Regions from separate parts of the Sulfitobacter sp. 1A13679 genome, predicted to be linked through region 2. Evidence: riboswitches for the same ligand, from Rfam matches in the RefSeq annotation. Region 2 holds a riboswitch; the other holds the start of a gene.

Region 1 (3,398 bases), on a different contig from region 2:
CGCCGTTCACCGCCAAGGGGCGGTGGTCGTTGGCGTTGAGCGTGACCTCTACCGTGACCTCGCCCTTGGGCAGGTCAGCCAGATGCAGCCACGGGCCATAAAGCCGCCCGATTTTGGCACCGTTGACATAGACATGGGCATGGCCCTCGCCCGGTTGATTTTCGCCGCTGGCATTCTGCGGGGCAAAGGCGAAGCCTTCGGTCTCAACAAAAAGGTTGTGGCCTGACATCGGGTCGGGGGTCACGCGGATGGCAAGGCTGGGGGCCTCTTCGACGGCCAGCGCGATGGGCTGGCCGTGCATCCGCGCGTGATCCGCACCACCGTGATCCATGGCCACATGCCCGCCGCCGCCATGGGCGGCAGGGTCGCCGTGATCATGGCCGTCAAAGGTCACACCGTTGCTTGCGGCGATGGCAAAACCGATGCCACCGCCAAAGACCAATCCAATGGCGAAAAGCGCCAGTGATCTGTCCATTTCGACCTCCCTTAGGCGCTCTGCGCGCCTTCACGTTGCCAAAAGAACCCGGCGAAACTGCCCAGCAACACCCATGCGGCCAAGCCGATGCCAAGCGCACGCGCGGCGAAAAGCGCGCCGATCTCGGTCGGGACCGGGCCGCTGAAGCTCTCGGGCTCGGGAGCGCCGATGACATGAGGGGCCATCAGCAGAACCGCCGCCCCGATCCACGCGCCCCAACCCTTGCCAAAGGCCAGCAGCCATAGCGCCACCAGCGCTGCCGCTGCGGTGGCAAACCACCAGATCTGCCGCGCGGTGATGTCTGCGGCAGCGACGCCGGGCACTTCGGGCGCAAGGCTGAACCCCGGCGCGAGGTGGAAGGCGACGAAGCCTGCAACGCCCCAAAGGATGCCCCAACGGCCATCGATCACCGCGCCGCGCTCTTCGCCCAAGCTCATCGCGGCGAGAAGGATCAGCGCATAGGCGGTATAGGTCAGCATGGTGAAGATCAGGCTCAACCCATCGCGGACGGCATCGAAACCGGGCAAATCGGGGTGCGCGCTGACGGGGTCGACCCCGAAATGCACCAGCGCGCCGGTCTCATAAAGCTCGGCATGAAGCAGCACGGGCTGCACGAAATAGAGTTGCAGCAGGCCGGTCAACAGGCCGGCAGAGGCCCCGGCAAACAGGGCGGAAGTCAGAAAACGTGAAAACATCGCAATGATCCTTAGATGCGAAATGATACTCAGCGCCGCGCGAAACGCGGGCCGAGCCATCAGCCAGCCTCAAGATGCACCAAAGCCCTGCCCACACGGTAAAGAGCGGAGGCAGGCAAAACGGCAAGAGGCGGGCATGGAAAGAAAACCAGAATCACAGACAGCCGGACTGCGGCATGGCAGCCCGGACCCCTGTGATACCGAACGCGGCGCTTAGTGGCAGGGAAAGCCTGTCGCGTGGCGCACGTCATGGGCGGCATCATGCAGTGCTGCGGCCTGCACATGGCCGGTCAGCGCCATCAGAGCCACACCCAATACGGCGGCAAACAGCGCCGGTACGAGTTTGCTGCGCGTGGCACCGGCGGTCTTAATCATCGTCGTCATCTTCAATCTCCTTACCGTCACACCCGACGGCATCTAGCGTTTCATTTGCCTGGCAGGTCTCCTGGCTCGCGGGTCGTGGCCTTTGCCCGCCTTCCCCGTCCGAAAGGACAAGTGGCACGAGGGGCATTGGCTTACCGCTTACAGTCGCGGGGGCGGCTTCGGCTTCAGGGTCGGGCGACCCCTTACTGAATTCCCTTTTCGGTCCCACACTCAAAGGCGCTTTTCGGGACACCAAGCGCCCTCAATTACGCATTTTAGGCCCTTCCTGACAAGCCGCATTTATCGAACCTCGCGGAACCGTATGGCGCATACAGCATTTAGTAGATAAATATGGCCCAACCCCCAGTATGCGGGTTGACCCAAAAGCCACGTGCAGGGCACATTGACGGCCAGTTTCGATCAGAGGGCGGAAATTCATGAACGACAACACGGTCTCCGCCGCTCGGCAGACCCTGACCGAAGACGTTCTAGGCAAGGTCGTGCGCTATGCCCGCCTGCCGCTGTGCATCACTGACCCGACCCTGCCGGACAATCCCATCGTCTATGTGAATGACGCTTTCACCGATCTCACCGGCTATGGCTTGGATGAGATCGTGGGCCAGAACTGCCGCTTCCTGCAAGGTCCGGAAACCACGCGCGAAAGCGTCGATGCGGTGCGCGAAACCCTACTGGCGCGCCGGGTCGACACGGTTGAGATCGTGAACTACCGCAAGGATGGCAGCCGCTTCCTGAACGCCCTACAACTGGGGCCGATCAATGACGAAGACGGCAATCTGATCTACTTCTTCGGCTCGCAACTCGACGTTTCCGAACGCCGCCGGGTGGAACGGGAGCACCGGCAACTGGCCGATGACGAATTGCTGCACCGGCTGCGCAATATCGTCAACGTTATGACTGCGATGGTCCGCCTGACCGCCCGTGAGGAGCCGACCCCGGCGGCCTTTGCCGACAAGGTGATCGAGCGGCTGGCCGCCTTGGGCGCGGCGCATTTCGACACGATTGGCCGCAGCGACCAGCATGAGGTGGATTTCGAGACGCTGATGGGGCCGATCATGCGGGCCTATACCTCGGCCACCGAGGATCAGATCAACCTCACCGGGGCGAATCCGCTGATCTCGCACCGCCTCGTTTCGCCCCTGACGCTGGCCTTGCACGAACTGGCGACGAATGCGGTGAAACACGGCTCGCTCAGTTCCGATACCGGGCGGGTATCGCTGGATATCACCATCCTTCAGGAGCCTGCGCGCATGCGGTTTGTCTGGCGCGAAACAGGTGGGCCAGAGGTCATCAAATCTCCGCGCAACAGCGGCTCGCGGATCATCCAGTCCTTGACCCGCGCGGTCGGCGGCACCCTGCACTACGATTGGCAGCCCGAAGGGTTGATTGCCACGGCGGAGTTCCCCGTGGCCGCCCTTAACGAAGGCTGAGCGTCAGACGATCACCTGCTGCGCGGCCTGCTTTCCGACCCCGAAAACACGCTTGTAACGCGCGATTTCATCCGCCGGCCCCATCGCCTTGTTCGGGTTGTCCGAGAGTTTGACCGTGGGCCGCCCATTGGCGCTGACCGCTTTGCAGACCAAACTAAAGGGCGCCAGCGCATCATTCGGCACCAGCCCGCGGAAGTCATTGGTCAGCAACGTACCCCAACCGAAAGAGACCTTGGCCTTGCCCGCGAACTGCGCGTGCAACTCCTTGATTTTGTCCACATCCAGCCCATCGCTGAAGATCACCCGCTTGGTCGTCGGGTCCTCGCCACGCGCGCGCCACCAGTCAATGGCCGTCTGCGCCGCCGTGGCCGGATCGCCGCTGTCGACGCGGATGCCGGTCCAACCCGCCAGCCAATC
Region 2 (3,398 bases):
ACGCTGCTCAATCATATCGTCTCAAGCGAAGAGGCCCCCAAAATCGCGGTCGTCGTGAATGAGTTCGGTGAGGCCGGGCTTGACCACGATCTGATCGAAACCGCCGACGAAGAGGTCATTCTCATGCAATCGGGCTGTCTGTGCTGCTCGATCAGGGGGGATCTGTCGCGAACGCTGCAAGACCTCAAGCGCCGTAAGCAAACGTGGCGTGTGCAATTCGACCGCGTTGTGATCGAGACGACGGGGCTGGCCGATCCCGGCCCCATTCTCCAGACTTTCTTGGCCGATCCCTATTTGGCCCGCAAATTCCGCGTGGACGGGGTTGTGACGGTCGTCGATGCCGCGAATGGGCCGGACACGCTGGATCAGCAGTTCGAAGCCGTCTCGCAGGTGGCGATGGCCGACCTGCTGGTGCTCAGCAAATCCGACTTGGTGACCCAGCAAGCGCTCGCCGCCTTTGAAAGCAGGCTGCGCGACCTCAATCAAACGGCGCGCATCATCAAGGCCGAACGCGGGCTTATCCCGGTCGCATCGCTCTGGGGGCTCAGCGGCATGCGGCGGGCGGTTGATGCGGGCAACGTTATGGAATGGCTCACACCCGTCGAGAAGTCCGATCCGCTTGACAACCTCTCGGGCTTCGCCGCGCCCACGGCATCCGCCCCCATGATGCAAACCCACCAGCATGATGCGCGGATCGGGTCGGCCTCCATCGTGCTAGACGCACCGATCCCGGCCGAGGCTTTCGACCTTTGGCTCGACACGCTGGTCAGGCTGCGCGGGTCCGATCTTTTGCGGGTCAAAGGCATCGTGCATCTGGAAGACGTCCCCACCCCCTTTGTCTTTCACGGCGTGCAGCATCTTTTCGATCCGCCCGTCCCCCTGCGCGACTGGCCAAAGGACGACCGGCAGTCCCGCATTGTCGTCATCGCCCGCGATATGACCAACCCCGAACTGAACCGGAGCCTCGATATGCTGCTCGCCCGGCGCGATGGGCCGGAGCGACAGGCGGGATAGCAGCTTGACCCGGCATGGCTCTTCGGCCACAGATCATGGCGATGGTTTCCAGCCGCCGCAGCGGCGTCTGGGATGAAAAGGGAATACGGTAAGGCAAGCAGCGCGCGCCGAAACCGTAACTGCCCCCGCAACTGTGAGCGGTGAGCGACCCCGGCAAAACCACTGAGCTTTAGGCTTGGGAAGGTTCGGGCGAGCGTCGATCCGCGAGTCAGGAGACCTGCCATCACCGGCACCGAGAGGGCCGTAATTGCAACTCAACCCAGACGGGGTGTCTGGTTAGGAGAACATGATGGCGACAGGGAAACTCCCCTGCTGTAGAACATGGCTGCTCGATCCCCCGCGCGTTCGCGGAGGGCGACATGGATACGCATCAGAACCACAGGATTACGGTTTGCACCTCATGCAAACACAAAGGCACGGATTGCCGCCCGGGCTTTGACCTGGTCCAGAAACTGAGTGCCGCAATCGCGGCAGCCGGCGCGGCGATCCCTGAGGATTTCGAGGTCGCGGGCGTGGCCTGTATGGCGGGCTGCGATCGCCCCTGCACGGTGGCCTATCACGCCAGCGCAAAGGCGACCTACCTCTTTGGCGACATCGACCCTGACGAAGACATCGATGACCTTGTGGCCTTCGCCCAGCACTATGCCACATTGAATGACGGCTGGTGCTCTTCGCTGGACCGCCCCGGCAAACTGCGCAAATCCATCCTTGCGCGGGTGCCTGCGGCGATGATCGAGCTGAAACCCAGCCACCTACGCGCCTCATGAGGGCCGCCGATCTTGCGGTAAAGGATGTGAGCTGGGCGCCGGGAAAATCGGGCCAGCCGGTTCTGCACCCTACGTCCTTTAACGTCGCTGCGGGTGGCGTTCTGGGCGTGTTGGGGCCGAATGGCGCGGGCAAATCCACCCTCTTGCGTCTGCTCTACCGTTTTCAACCGCCCCAGACGGGATCGATCCATGTGGGCGGGCATAATATCTGGTCCCTCTCCGCCCGTGCCGCCGCGCGGCGCATCGCCGCCGTCTTGCAAGAACAGACGCCGTCTTTTGGGCTGACGGTCTGGGAGATCGTCCGCCTTGGCCGCACGCCTCATCGCGCGGCGTTTTCGTCATCAAGCCGGAAAGACGAGGAGATCATCGACCGCGTCTTGGACCGGCTCAGCCTGCGCCCCCTCGCCCACCGCGATGTCGGCACGCTTTCGGGCGGGGAAAGGCAGCGCGTCATGGTCGCCCGCGCCTTGGCGCAGGAGCCGCAGATCTTGGTCCTGGATGAGCCGACCAACCACCTCGATATACGCCACCAGCTTGAAATCGTGTCCCTGATCCGCGGATTGAACATGACCATCGTCGTCTCGCTTCATGATCTCAATATGGCCGATGGCATCTGTGACGAGGTGCTGGTGCTGAAAGACGGCTATCCGCAGGGCTTCGGCCCGCCAAATACGGTTCTGACCGATGATCTCGTCTCAAAAACATTTCGAGTCGACGCGCAGCGCGAACGGCTCACCCCCAGCGGCGCGGCGCATTTCTCTTTTGCCCTTCCAGATTGAAACGGAAAACTCTTATGAAACTTACTCTCACCACCCTCGCCGCCCTGATGATCGCCGGATCGGCTATTGCCCAGACCACCGTGCAAAGCTGCGACCGCGAAGTCACCTTCGATCACCCGCCCCAAGCCGCGGTCGCCAATGACGTGAACCTGCTTGAGATGATGCTCGTGCTTGGCCTTGCAGACCGCATGGTCGGCTATACCGGCATCTCGGGCTGGAACAAACTGGACCAAGAGATGACCGCAGGTGTCGCGGCGCTGCCGGAACTGTCGTCAAAATACCCCTCGCGGGAGGTGCTGATCGGCGCGGATGCCGACTTCTTCTTTGCCGGTTGGAACTACGGCATGAAAGTCGGCGGCGAGGTGACGCCGGAAACGCTCGCCCCCTTCGGCATTCAAGTCTACGAACTCACCGAAAGCTGCATCCATATCGGTCAAAAGGCCCCATCCTCGATGGAGGATATGTATAACGATCTGCGCAATCTCGGCACGATCTTCGACGTCTCCGATCGCGCCGAGCGCTTGATCGAAGGCTACCAAGCCGAGCTCGACGCATTCCTCACGGCGCTGCCCCCGCTTGAGACCGCCCCCCGGGTCTTTGTCTATGACAGCGGCGAAGATGTCCCATTCACCGCCGGGGCCTATGCCATGCCGAACGCCTTGATCGAGGCCGCAGGCGGCACGAACATCATGAACGACCTTGAGAAAAGCTGGGCCACCGTCGGTTGGGAGGCCGTGGTCGCGCGCGATCCAGAAGTCATCGTGATCGTCAATTACGGCGAAGTCACCGCCGATCAAAAGCGCGCTTTCATGATGGAGAACCCCGCCTTCGCCGACAT

Evidence for each region. A riboswitch is a leader RNA that binds a small molecule or an ion and turns the genes downstream of it on or off. The one in region 2 is predicted to bind cobalamin.
Region 1: another riboswitch for cobalamin. It lies ahead of ACGYLA_RS01180 (CbtB-domain containing protein); the one in region 2 lies ahead of ACGYLA_RS09380 (DUF1636 family protein).

Annotation. Positions count from the first base shown of each region.
Region 1 covers NZ_JBIFFO010000001.1:218,406-221,803, forward strand. Annotated here, with positions in the region: gene ACGYLA_RS01170 (hypothetical protein) at 1-475, opposite strand, end outside; gene ACGYLA_RS01175 (CbtA family protein) at 487-1,170, opposite strand; gene ACGYLA_RS01180 (CbtB-domain containing protein) at 1,384-1,554, opposite strand; cobalamin riboswitch at 1,588-1,805, opposite strand; gene ACGYLA_RS01185 (PAS domain-containing protein) at 1,971-2,981, shown strand; gene pncB (nicotinate phosphoribosyltransferase) at 2,985-3,398, opposite strand, start outside.
Region 2 covers NZ_JBIFFO010000009.1:150,172-153,569, forward strand. Annotated here, with positions in the region: gene ACGYLA_RS09375 (CobW family GTP-binding protein) at 1-1,014, shown strand, start outside; cobalamin riboswitch at 1,040-1,254, shown strand; gene ACGYLA_RS09380 (DUF1636 family protein) at 1,374-1,781, shown strand; gene ACGYLA_RS09385 (ABC transporter ATP-binding protein) at 1,778-2,560, shown strand; gene ACGYLA_RS09390 (ABC transporter substrate-binding protein) at 2,575-3,398, shown strand, end outside.